Regions from separate parts of the Pseudoalteromonas sp. TAE56 genome, predicted to be linked through region 2. Evidence: riboswitches for the same ligand, from Rfam matches in the RefSeq annotation. Region 2 holds a riboswitch; the other holds the start of a gene.
What was found. A riboswitch is a leader RNA that binds a small molecule or an ion and turns the genes downstream of it on or off. The one in region 2 is predicted to bind lysine.
Positions count from the first base shown of each region.

Region 1: linked by a shared signal. The riboswitch ahead of lysC (lysine-sensitive aspartokinase 3) and the one ahead of dapA (4-hydroxy-tetrahydrodipicolinate synthase) in region 2 are both predicted to bind lysine.

Region 1 covers NZ_AUTN01000109.1:14,641-20,998, reverse strand. Annotated here, with positions in the region: gene L656_RS0113120 (2-hydroxyacid dehydrogenase) at 1-422, shown strand, start outside; gene L656_RS0113115 (sodium-dependent transporter) at 519-1,841, opposite strand; gene L656_RS0113110 (4'-phosphopantetheinyl transferase family protein) at 1,983-2,741, shown strand; gene lysC (lysine-sensitive aspartokinase 3) at 2,800-4,203, opposite strand; lysine riboswitch at 4,279-4,451, opposite strand; gene nhaD (sodium:proton antiporter NhaD) at 4,561-5,808, opposite strand; gene L656_RS0113095 (hypothetical protein) at 6,031-6,358, shown strand, end outside.
Region 2 covers NZ_AUTN01000138.1:55,136-61,493, reverse strand. Annotated here, with positions in the region: gene acnB (bifunctional aconitate hydratase 2/2-methylisocitrate dehydratase) at 1-674, opposite strand, end outside; gene L656_RS0116580 (OmpA family protein) at 967-2,022, opposite strand; gene L656_RS0116575 (protein adenylyltransferase SelO) at 2,408-3,817, opposite strand; gene L656_RS0116570 (DNA-3-methyladenine glycosylase I) at 3,829-4,524, opposite strand; lysine riboswitch at 4,717-4,917, shown strand; gene dapA (4-hydroxy-tetrahydrodipicolinate synthase) at 5,047-5,931, shown strand; gene L656_RS0116560 (2,3,4,5-tetrahydropyridine-2,6-dicarboxylate N-succinyltransferase) at 5,947-6,358, shown strand, end outside.

The DNA.
Region 1 (6,358 bases), on a different contig from region 2:
ATATAGACACCTTACTTAGCCAAAGCGATGTGATCTCTTTACATTGCCCACTGAACGAGCAAACTCATCATTTAATAAATGATGAGGCATTTAGTAAAATGAAAACTGGCGTTATGCTCATTAACACTTCTCGCGGTGCATTGCTTGATAGTAACGCGTGTATTAGCGCACTTAAAACTAAAAAGCTAGGTTACCTGGGGCTCGACGTTTACGAGCAAGAGTCGGAGCTCTTTTTTAAAAACCACAGCGACGAAATAAATCAAGACGATATATTCTCGCGCTTAGTGAGCTTTAAAAACGTATTAGTAACGGGGCATCAGGGCTTTTTTACTCAAGAAGCACTCACCGAAATAGCAAACACAACCCTATTTAACGCACTTGAAGTAAGTGAAGGTAGGCCTCTAACTAATGAGGTTTTATAAAGACCTAAGCTATACCTAAATAACAGGCACAAAAAAAGCGAAGTGCGTTTAAAACTCACTTCGCTTTATTAATCTATTTTTAGGGCTTAAATAAAATTAACCAAACGCAACGTTTGCAAATACTAAGGTCATTAATATTGGGCAAACAAAACGAATATACTGAGCAAACCAGTAATGTACGCCGGTTGTTGCTTGGTGTAATTTATTACCACGCTGCCACATCCACCCTACTGTAATAAAGTAAAACAAGCCCATAAGCGGCAATTGGTATTGGGTAAATAGCATAATGACCAAACCAAATAACCAATCAAAATTTAGTATAATCGCACTTGCACACACAAGTACAACGGCGCTTACCGCCCATGTTGCTTTGGTGCGGCTAACGTTGTGGTTTTCGACTAAAAACGCTACCGGAATTTCGGTGGTCGATATAGTTGACGTAACCGATGCGATAGACATTAATACAAAAAACAGTAAACCCACTAATAAGCCAATTTCGCCCATGGTGCTAAATAGCGCAGGTAAAATAGCAAAAATAAGTTGCCCTTCGCCAATCAGTTTACCGCCACTAAATACCTCTACACCGTTATGCTGAGCCACATAAATAGCGGGGATAATAAGTAAACCCGCTAAAAACGCGACACTGGTATCGAGTAAGGCAACACCTGCAGTGAGCTTTGGTAAATTAGCATCTGGCTGTAAGTACGATCCGTAAATCATCATACAACCCACACCTAACGAGAGCGAAAAGAACGCTTGCCCCATTGCGGCAATAATTAAGTTAGGGTCGAGTATTTGGCTAAAATCAGGAATTAAATATGCGGCAAAGCCTTCACTTGCGCCATCGAGTGTTGCAATGTAGGCAATTAAACCAACAAGCAATATGAGTAGCAGTGGCATTAAACGGCGCGACCAGGTTTCGATTCCCGATTTAACACCTTTTAAAATAATACTGGCAGTTAAAATAAGCATAAGCGGCGTAAATACAAAATTACGAAGCACTGAGTCGCTATGTAAAAATTCGCTTGCGCCTGTGAAACCTAAAAAGGTTGTTATGGGTTCAATAGCGTAGGAGAGCATCCACCCTGCTACTATTGAGTAAAAACTTAGCATAACAACCGCGCCCGCAAGACCAATATAACCTGCTGTTGCGCCTACTTTGCGGTTAGTGCTTTGCCATGCATCGCCCAATGCTTTTACCGGATTAGCTTGTGCTTTGTGGCCTAAATAAAGTTCGGTATACAGCGCAGGGAGCGCAAGTAAAAATATAACAATAAAGTAAACCAGTAAAAATGCACCGCCGCCATGGTTGGCCGCTTGCGTAGGAAAACCCCAAATATTACCTAAACCCACTGCTGCGCCAGCAGCGGCTAAAACAAAACCAAGTCGGCTTTGAAACCCATCACGCACTTGTGCCATACATCTACAAATCTGTTATTATTTTGATTATTGTGAATTAAACCATATTTCATGCCAGCTGAGTAATAAAATTGTACCCAGCCTTTATTAGGGGCGTTAACCGCTCACAATATCAGCGACTTCTTTTGCTTTAGGGCTTTTATGACTGAACACTATTTTAAAAACGCCTTGAGTATTACTTCAACTCAATTTGCAAATTTGCCTTTAGCTAGTAACAGTATTTTATTATTTAATGCTAAAACACTTGAGCTAAGTGACTTTAATTTGCCCGATTGCTTAAGCCCGGTTGAGTTAGCCATTATAAACCGCCGCAAAAGCCCGCAAGCTAAACAAGAGTATTTAGCTACGCGGTTATTGTTAAAGCACCTTATTAAAATAACGCAGCCGCAACATGCGCACGTAGCCCTTAATAAAATGAGTACAGAATTTGACGAGGCAAGCTCAAAGCTGCAAGTACATGTAAGTGATGATGTTATTAATACCTGTATCTCGCACTCGCATGGTTTAGTTGGGGTTGCGCTTAACCTTGGTAAAAGTGAGTTTGGTTTTGATATTGAAAAAGTAAGCTTAAAGCGCCCATTTGAAAAGCTCGCTAAGCATTTTTATCATAATGATGAAATTACACTTATTACAATGCCCACTAATACCCAAGCCCAAGCGGATACGTTTTTTAGAATTTGGACATTAAAAGAGTCACTTGCTAAAGCCACCAGCCGCCCTATTGCAAAACTACTTAGCCCTAATGTGTTTGACGAATTACATAGTGCAAAGCTCAGTGCTTGCAGTAATCGCGTTACTGTAGCTGATAGCAGTGACAGTAATGTTTGTTTTGATGTAAGTGTGGTGCATAAAAAAAGCATCGACTGGCGATGCTTTTTATTAACTGATTTTGTTAACTGAATTTATTAACTGAATTTATTAAGTACTTTAATAAATCGCTTTCCTGAATAAGCTCGATTTACGCAGCAAAATCGTTTTCTAATAAACGGCTATGAATAGACTGTACTACGTTATCTGACTCAGTTTGCTCTACTAAAAAGCACAGGTTGTGCTTACTAGCACCGTGGCAAATTAATCGAATGTTAAAGTCTTTTAGTACACTCATTAAGTTCATTTCGTGTTGGCGTAATTGAATCTCAGAGCCAATAAGTGCTACCAGTGTTAAATTGTTTTCTACCGACACATGGCAAAACTCAGCAAGCTTATCGAGGCATTCTTGGTCAAGCTCTGGACGCGAGGCGTTTTGCGCGTTATCAAGGGTTATAGCTACGCTGATTTCTGATGTGGTCACCAAATCTACCGATATATTATATTCACTTAATAGTGTAAATACGCGTGCTAAAAAGCCACTAGCGAGTAGCATTTCTGGGCTTTTAAGCGTAAGCAATATTTGGTTTTTACGTTGCGTTACTGCGCGTATACCTGGTTGCTGCGATTTTTCGCGCTCAATCCATGTACCACCACGCTCAGGCTCGCGGCTAGAACCTACAAACACGTTAATGTGGCTACGGCTTGCTGGTAAAATAGTCGCTGGGTGTAATACTTTTGCGCCAAAGGTTGCCATTTCAGCGGCTTCGTCAAAACTTAAACGTGCAATGGGCGTCGCTTTTGCGCACAAACGCGGGTCGGTGCTAAAAATGCCCACTACGTCGGTCCAAATATGCACGCTTTTAGCGTTAATTGCTTCAGCTAAAAGTGCAGCGCTATAGTCAGAACCACCACGTCCAAGCGTTGTTGTTTGGCCGTATTCGTCACTGCCAACAAAGCCCTGAGTAACAATTACTTGAGCGTCTAATAACGGAATTAAATGTTCTTTAGCAGCTTGCGCTGTAGCGGCAACATTAGGCGTTGCTTTACCAAATTGACTGTCGGTTTTAAGCACCTTGCGTACATCAAAACGATCGGCATTTAAGCCATTTAAACGCAGTACCTGTGCAAACAAATACGACGACAAACGCTCACCAAAGCTAAGTAGCTCATCGTGTTGCTGATCGGTTGTTAGTGTCTCTTGAGCCAATGTTTGAAATGCTTTTAGGGTTTCGTTAAAGCCAATCGCTAAATCGGCATCAAGCGATAACTCATCTAAAATAGTTTGTTGAATAGCAAGCACGCCGTTTATGTGTTCTTGGCGCTCACTTGGGGTAATACTTGATTTACACAGTGCAACTAAATGGTTAGTTACGCCGGCACTAGCGCTCACGGCAACAATACGTACGCTTTTATCTGCAACAATAATTTCGCTACAGCGACTCATCGCTTCAAAGTTTGCAACACTGGTTCCGCCAAATTTGGCAACGATGTAATCTGATTTTGCGCTTAACTCTATTTTAGGCACTGTTTGTGGCGCTGATTGGGTAGTCATTTAGTCTCCTTTCGCGATATCCAAATCGCAATAAAACAAGAAGAACTTGGCAAAGGAATGCTTGAAGATAAGTCCACTGCCAGAAGCTCTCCACCTATATTGGTGACAGTTTTGAGGATTCAGCCCCATAAACCGAAAAACAATGACGACGTATCATTATTTTCCTCGGCGAGTACTTCCCTCCTTAATGATCATCGGCTTTCGTCGCCTAACATTAAGTACCTAAGTATCGCACCTCTTCTGAATGCTTTATTAACCAGTGGCTAATAAAACAAAACCCCACTAAGTAGCGGGGCTTTGAAAGTTATCGTTTAGACGTCTAGCTGTCAAGCGTTTTAATAATTAATAGCACTTAAATTAGATAAAACTGCCCATGTAATACGAGCCTGCATAACCTACGGTGTAGCAAATTAATAAATGCAGCGATAAGCGCAAGTAGCTCATAAAGGTAAGCGCTTTAACTTTGCTCATGGCAATAATGCCCGCAGCCGAACCAATAATAAGCATTGAACCGCCCACGCCCGTTGCATACGTAAACGACAACCAGTGCTGTTGGCTCATTACTATATCGGCTTTTAATAAAGCAGCGGTAAGCGGTACGTTATCGACCCCTGCTGATAATATGCCCATTAAGTAGTTTGCGTACTCAGGTGCCATTACCGTATATAGGTCGGTAAATTTACTCAACATACCAATTTCTTTAAGTGCGCCTACAAGTAAAAGTACACCTACAAAAAACAATAATGTGTCGTATTCTATATCGCGAACAAAATCGATTATGTCTTTGTTAATGTCTTTTTTGCGCATTAAAAATTGCGCTACTAAAAACATGACTGATAAGCCAAACAAAAAGGTGAGTAAAGGCGGTACGCTGTAAATTACACTCAGCATAAGTGTGCTCACTACGGTAGATAAAAATATAACAGCAATGGTTATGTCGGTTTTTTCAATGCGGGTTTTACCTGCACCAGCAAACTCAACACGCCCTTTCATACCGATAGACAGCAACGCGGCTAACAGCATAACGCTTGCAAGAGCTGGCGCTATAAGGAGTAATAAATGACCTATGGTTACTTTGCCATCTAAAAATATCATTAGCGTGGTTACGTCACCTGTTATTAGCGATACCCCGCCAGAGTTAACTCCAAACACAATAAGCGTGGCATATTTAATAAGCTTTTTAGGTTCAAGTTTTAACGACATAACAACCGCAAGCGATATAAGCGTCGCTGTTACGTTGTCTGAAATCGACGAAAACAAAAACGCAAAACCACCCACCAAAAACATCAGCTTTTTTTCGCCAATACTTTTTGGCATAACGCGGTGCACAATGTTTTCTATAAACCCCTTTGAATTTAAATACGCTACAAAGGTCATTGCAGCCATTAAAAATAACCATAATGAGGCAATTTCTAAAATATTTTCATTTAGGAGGTGTTGAACTGTATCGGGGCTTTGCCCGTGTAGAGGGTATATAAAAAGAAGAATCCAGCAAAGCGTACCAAAAAACAGCGTGGTTTTAGCTTTATTAACATGGATTATATCTTCTATAACGATCAGTAAAAATGCAATCGCTATCAGGGTTAGAATAATCGAGGAAACCATGGTAGTTAAACAACCTTTGATATAGTTTTAAAGAACACACAAATAACGTTCCATTTCATGTGCCTATTTTCGGCGCGAATTTTAGCACTGCCTCTATGCAAAAACTATTATTAAATGGTCTTAAAAACGAATACTATATACAGACAAGGTTAATTAAAAATACGTAATAATGAGTCATCTAAAAGAACTCAATAATAAAATACTAGGATGTTGTAACCCCTTATGATCCCAGCTAAAAAGCTGCTAAACACCATAACCGAACATTGGGGTGTATTAGAGCTATTATTTAAACGTTTTAAAATGGCTGACTTTAGCCTAAAAGACGTACAAAACGCGATTAAGCAAAAGCAGCCTACGTGGTCAAACGAACGCATTTATAAAGAAACAAATCGTTTGTTAAACCAAGATATTTTAATTCCACTGGCTAAATCCTCACAGCTTGAAATAAATCGTGCCATTGCCGACTTTGCTACGTTTTTACTGCAAGAAGAGCATTTAGGCTTAGCGCAAGAAATTAGCGTATTAGTAGACGACCTTGCACGTTTAGGAA
Region 2 (6,358 bases):
TCTTCAAGCTGAGTAATTGGACCTACTTCGCCCGCTTTATCAGGTGTAATACCGTCACGTTCAATTTTTAGCATTGCTAAAGCATGAAGTGGGATATCTGGACGAGACCATGCATCTGGTGCAGGTGACAAGTCATCAGTATTTGTTTCGCCAGTTACTTTAAATACAGTAACTGAGATCTTTTCAGCAACAGCTGGCTTATTAGTAAACCATTCTGCATTTGCCCAAGATTCGATAATTTGCTTAGCGAATGTGTTACCCGCCTTTGCTTTTTCTTCTACATCGTAGAACGCATCAAACATAAGTAATGTATTTGAAAGGCCTTTAACTACGATTGGTGCAAGTGTTTCGTCATCAAGTAGGTCAATCATTGGTGCGATATTGTAACCGCCCAACATTGTACCTAACAATTCTGCCGCTTTTTCTTTAGAAACAAGTGGAGAATTAGTTTCACCTTTAGCTAAAGCTGCTAAAAATCCCGCTTTAATATAAGCAGCATCATCAACACCTGCTGGTATACGCTGAATGAACAAATCTAAAATGAATTCTTCTTCACCTGCTGGTGGAGTTTTTATTAATTCAATAAGATCAGCAGTTTGCTGAGCATCTAATGGCGCTGGTACGATACCTAACGCGGCACGTTCTTCTACGTGTTTACGATATTCTTGTAGCACAATATTGCCCTCTTGGTGACGTGAAAGTATCCGGTAGCGCTTCAAGCGCAAATAAGTTACCCAATACTTATAGTATTCTAACGCGTAATTATAAAGCTTTTATGGATAGATGAAAATCCATCCAGTTGCGCAACTGATTATACCGATTATAAATACTATGAATAGTGGTTGTAGTAAAAACTATTTTCATGAATACTTATTAAGTAATAATCATTACCATTAACCAATATTAATTTATTATAGCCATAAAAAAACCCAGCACTTGGCTGGGTTTTTATTACAAACTATTTAATTAACGTAAAACTTTAACGTTTTTGATAGTTTTGATATGCGCTTCTACACGACGGTTTTCTGCATTTGCAGCTTTAGTGTTTGCATCATTTTTAAGACGCTCTTCACCTAAACCAACTGTAGTAATACGGTCTTTAGCAATGCCATCAGAAACTAATTGCTCAGCTACTGCATCAGCACGTTTTTTAGATAACCATTTGTTGTAAGTTGCTTTACCTACAGAAGAAGTGTGACCTTCTAAAAGTACTGTTGTATCTGGGTACTCTTTTAAGAATGCAGATACTTTTTCAATATCGTTTAAGTACTGAGTAGATACTGCTGAAGCATTGTTAGGGAAAGTCACTAATAAGCTTACAGTTACTTCTTTATCTTCATATAAAGTACAACCAGTGCCATCAACTGCATCAGTCATAGGTGTGTTAGCACACTTATCGTCTGCATCAGCAATGTTATCGTTGTCGCTATCTGTAGGAGCTACAGCTACTTCAACAACTTCAGGAGCTGGCTTAACTGGCTCAACTGGTGCTGAATTTTGGCCGAATAAGTAGTTAATACCTATTTTAGCGCCTACATCAGTGTAACCACGGTCAAGACCTTGGTATACAGCTGTTTCAGCATTAACAAATAAGCCATCTGTAATGAAATGTTGGTAACCAACACCTGCATTTAAGAATGTGTTGTCATCTACTACGTCCATTTCTTTAATACCGAAAAGACCGTAGAAAGGACCGCCATTTAAATGGTAAAGAGCATCAATACCGTAACGCTCGCCATCAATACTGTTGCGGTTACCAGCAACTTTATCAAAAGCATTAAAATCCATATCTGCATATTCAAGACGTGCGCTCCAGTAATCACTGAAACGGTAACCAGCTTCAACACCCCAGCCAGTTGATTCATTCACGTCAAGACCAGCTTGAGCACGCATGTTTTTCCAAGATGCGTCATAGTAGTCGCCAAATGCGCCAATGTAGAAACCTTCTTCTTTATCAGCAGCGAATGTAGATGCGCTAGTTGCAGCCAACGCGATTGCAATTGTAAGTGATTTTAATTTCATTGTTTTCTTCCCATTTGAACAATTTTAAATTGTAGCTAATCGATACTAGCTCAATCAGTTTTATATAGACTAACTGAGCCTTTGTTAATCAATACTTAACGAAAAATAAAGTTTATAACTTTTTTCTATGCCCTGTCACAACACACATCCACTTACTATAGGCGAAATTGAAACTTTATTGAAAAATAAATATAGTAGTTTTTTGTAAATTAGTACTTAGCAAGGAATGTAAGAGCAATTAAATGCACTTATAAATGCAAAGAAATATTGCTTGGCTTTAATTCGGCGCATAATACCATCAGAATTAACATTCCCCTAGATATATGCGCATATTTGATTAAAAAATGACTCTTTTTAATCATGTAGTTATATTAAATGTTAAGAATTAAGTACCACAAAAGGTTTGGTAATCATTATCATTTATCGGTGAAGTTTGAAATTCTGATAATTTTTCACTATCAGAATACGGGCTACCCGCTACTTTTATAAAGCGCTGTAGTAACTCACTAGACCCTGTAGCGTCATATTGTGTAATTATTTCTTCGATCACATGATTACGCGGTATTACACGAGGATTTGCAGCTCTCATTACTTCATAACTATTATTGTCAGTTAAGCTTACCCACTTAGCTCTCCATTCAATTAGCGACTCAGGTACGACTGTTTCTCCTTTTAAGGATTCAGTAAGCACATCGAAAGTATTGGTGTAATCGAGCTGGTTATCTTTTAATAGTGTTAACAACTCTGCGATTAACTCGCCATCACTGCTGCTAGATTCATTTAAACCCAGTTTTTGTTCCCACATAGCAGTAAACCCAATATTAAATTGCTCAGCAAAGCTATTAATATATGGCGTCATTAACGTAACAGCCTGCTCGTCATTATTATTAATAAGTGGTATTAAACTCTCGGCCAAGCGTGCGCAGTTCCAGTTAGCCATATTTGGCTGATTCCCAAAGGCATACCGACCTTGTTTATCGATAGAGCTAAATACGGTGTCAAAATCAAAATTATTCATCATGGCGCAGGGGCCGTAATCAATGGTTTCTCCGCTCACTAGCGTATTATCGGTATTCATTACTCCATGAATAAAGCCAACACGCATCCAGCTCACAACTAGCTTAACTTGGTTTTTAATCACACCGCCTAAAAATGCTAAATAGCGCTGTGGTCCTGTGTCGGTTATTTCTGGATAATGTCGCTCTATAGCTAAATCAGCTAAATTTTTAAGCCCTTCAACATCGCCTTGCGTCGCTAAATATTGAAACGAGCCAACGCGGATATGACTGGTTGCTAAACGAGTAACTATTGCGCCTGCTTGTGGTGGGTTACGATAAACCGTTTCACCGCTGCCAACGACCGCTAAACATCGGGTAGTTTTAATGCCTAGTGCATGCATTGCTTCGCTCATTACGTATTCACGAATAGCGGGCCCAAGTGCACAACGGCCATCACCCCCTCTTGAATAAGGAGTAGCGCCAGAGCCCTTTAATTGAATATCCCATAACTGGTTTTCATTGTCAGTAATAGCCCCTAATAAGTGGGCTCGTCCGTCACCTAAACGTGGTGAAAAATGTCCAAATTGGTGCCCAGAGTAACCAAGTGCTACTGCAGGAATCGCCTGCTTTTCATTACCGCTAAAAGTATTAGCACGTAAATCATCAGCGACATTAATATTAAACTGTTTTGCTAAGCTCTCGTTCCACAGCAATAACTGAGGGGAGGCAACACTTGCAGGGAAATCTTCAATCGCGAAGTTTTCCGCAATATCTGTGTATCTTGGCACTAATTTCATGGTAATTCCTATTATTGCTGACTTATACCCACGCGGTTATCACCTACACCATAGGCCACAATTAAGCTTAGCTCTTGCATACTTAAACCACTTTGCTTTTGCATTTCATTAAAAAAGGCTTGGGCTGCACTCAGTGATTTTTTGGTTTGTAAGCCGCCGTCTATAATTTTATGAGCACGCAAATAATTCTCTACATCGCGTGATAGTAAAAAAGTATCTTTACCAAGTGCTCGTAGCGCATAAGGTCCTGTATTTCCGCCTAAACGCGAACCATGCTTTTTTAAATACGCCCATAAACCAATAATATCGTCTGTTGGCCAATTAGCGACAAACTGGCTAAAACTGCCATGTTCTTGTGCTATTTCGTGGATCATGTAAGCATTTTCGGTAATTGTTTTTACTTTTTTATAGTTACGAACAATTCGCTCATCCGTTGCTTTTTGTTCCAGCATATCGGGTGGCATCATTAATAATTTATCAACACTAAAATCCCAAAAAACCTCTCTAAAGCCCGGCCACTTATTATTAATTACTGACCAATAAAAGCCGCTTTGAAATACTTTTCGAGTAAATTCTTCAAGCCAATCGTCGTCACTTAACGTGCTTAGTTGTTTTTTAGATAGCGGTTTTGCAAGTAATAACTTAAGCATCTTTTCAGAGCCTTTTCGCTCTACCGCTCGCTTATAAATATCGCTAAATTTTTCCATACTAATTAAATACCTCACTACTTATATTGCTAGTGTACGAGAAAAGCACCCAATACGTAACCACTCCCATTATGGATGAATGAATATGTATTTAGTAGCTTGACACCTAGACGGCTAAAATGCTTTAATCGCCGTAATTACCCTATTTAAATTGCAGCGGTTTGTAAGTTTTTACTCTACAAACAGGTGCAAAGGGCTAGAAGAGGTGCGTTATTCAGGTAGTGTATGTTAGGAGCGCAAACTCCAGTGAGCATACGTGAGGGGAATTAACGCCGAGAAGTAATCACTTTTGCGAAGTGTTTATTTCGGGCGACTAGGTTGAACCCTAGCGACTGTCACCAATAGCTGTTTATAACAAGCAGCTTATTAGTTTGGTGGAGAGCTTCTGGTCTTAAATATTAAGGCCGTGCGCCCTATTATTTTAAGCCCATTCGCTCTTCGAATTATTAGTTCGAACGACGTTAATGCGGCTCCTTCCATAAAGCTTTTTAACTCTTCGAATAACTTATAAGTTCGTGAGAGATGATCAACAACTTCAATTTAAACGACTACTCATTGTGGACCGCGCTTGTTACGCCATTTGATCAACACGGCGATGTTGACTACAACACGTTAACTAAGCTGGTTAGCGAGCAAGAAGCGGCACATAACGGTATTCTACTACTTGGTAGTACGGGCGAAGGCTTGGCGCTAACGCAAGAAGAGCAGCAAGCCATTGTTGAATACGTATGCCAGCTAAAACCAGCGGTACCATTAATGGTTGCTGTGGGCGGTAGTAACTTAAAGCAACAAATTGAGTGGGTTAACTATTGTAATACACTACCCATTCATAGCTTTTTACTTGGCTCACCCCTTTATGCAAAGCCCGGCGCTATAGGCCAAACTCATTGGTTTGAAAGCCTACTTAATGCAAGTGCTCACCCGTGTATGCTTTATAACGTACCGGGGCGTAGTGCTGTTAGCATCCCAACGGCAACAATTCAAAACTTACAAAATAATAAAAATTTATGGGCGTTAAAAGAAGCGAGCGGCAGCATTGCTCAGTTTGAAGCTTACCGCCAAGCTGCGCCTAATTTAGCTATTTTTAGTGGCGACGATGCGCTAATGCCTTATTTTGCACAAGCAGGTGCAAAAGGCTTAGTGTCGGTAGCTGCAAACGCATGGCCCGCACAAACTCACGAGTTTGTTAAACGCAGTTTAAGTGGTCAACATCCTAATTTATTTGCTCAGTGGACTAGTGCCATTAATAGCCTATTTGCTGTCGCAAACCCCATTCCCGTAAAGGTATTGATGCATTTGCAAGGCCGCTTAAGCAGCCCGCAACTTCGTCCACCTTTAACACACCTTGAGTTAACTCAAACCGATTGCATCACAACTGCAAACAACACCATTTTATCTTGGCATTAAATACAGGTTTTTATAATGAGCTGGTTAGAACTATTAAATAATTTAGAATCGGGCGCAGTACGCGCAGCATCACAAAACGAAAGCGGCCAATGGCAAGCTAACGTAGAAGTAAAAAAAGGCATTTTAGAAGCTTTTAAAAATGGCACTAATACTGAGTTTGCAGGCGGTTTTGTTGATAAACACAACTTAGCTCCACAAGAGTTTAGTACTGATGATGGCGTACGTATGGTGCCGGGTGGATCTAGTGTTCGCCGTGGTGCTTATGTTGCTAAAGGCACTATTATTATGCCACCAGCGTATGTAAACATCGGTGCATATATCGACGAAGGCACAATGGTAGATAGCCACGCATTAGTTGGCTCGTGTGCACAAGTAGGTAAAAACGTACATTTAAGTGCAGCAGTGCAGCTTGGTGGTGTACTTGAGC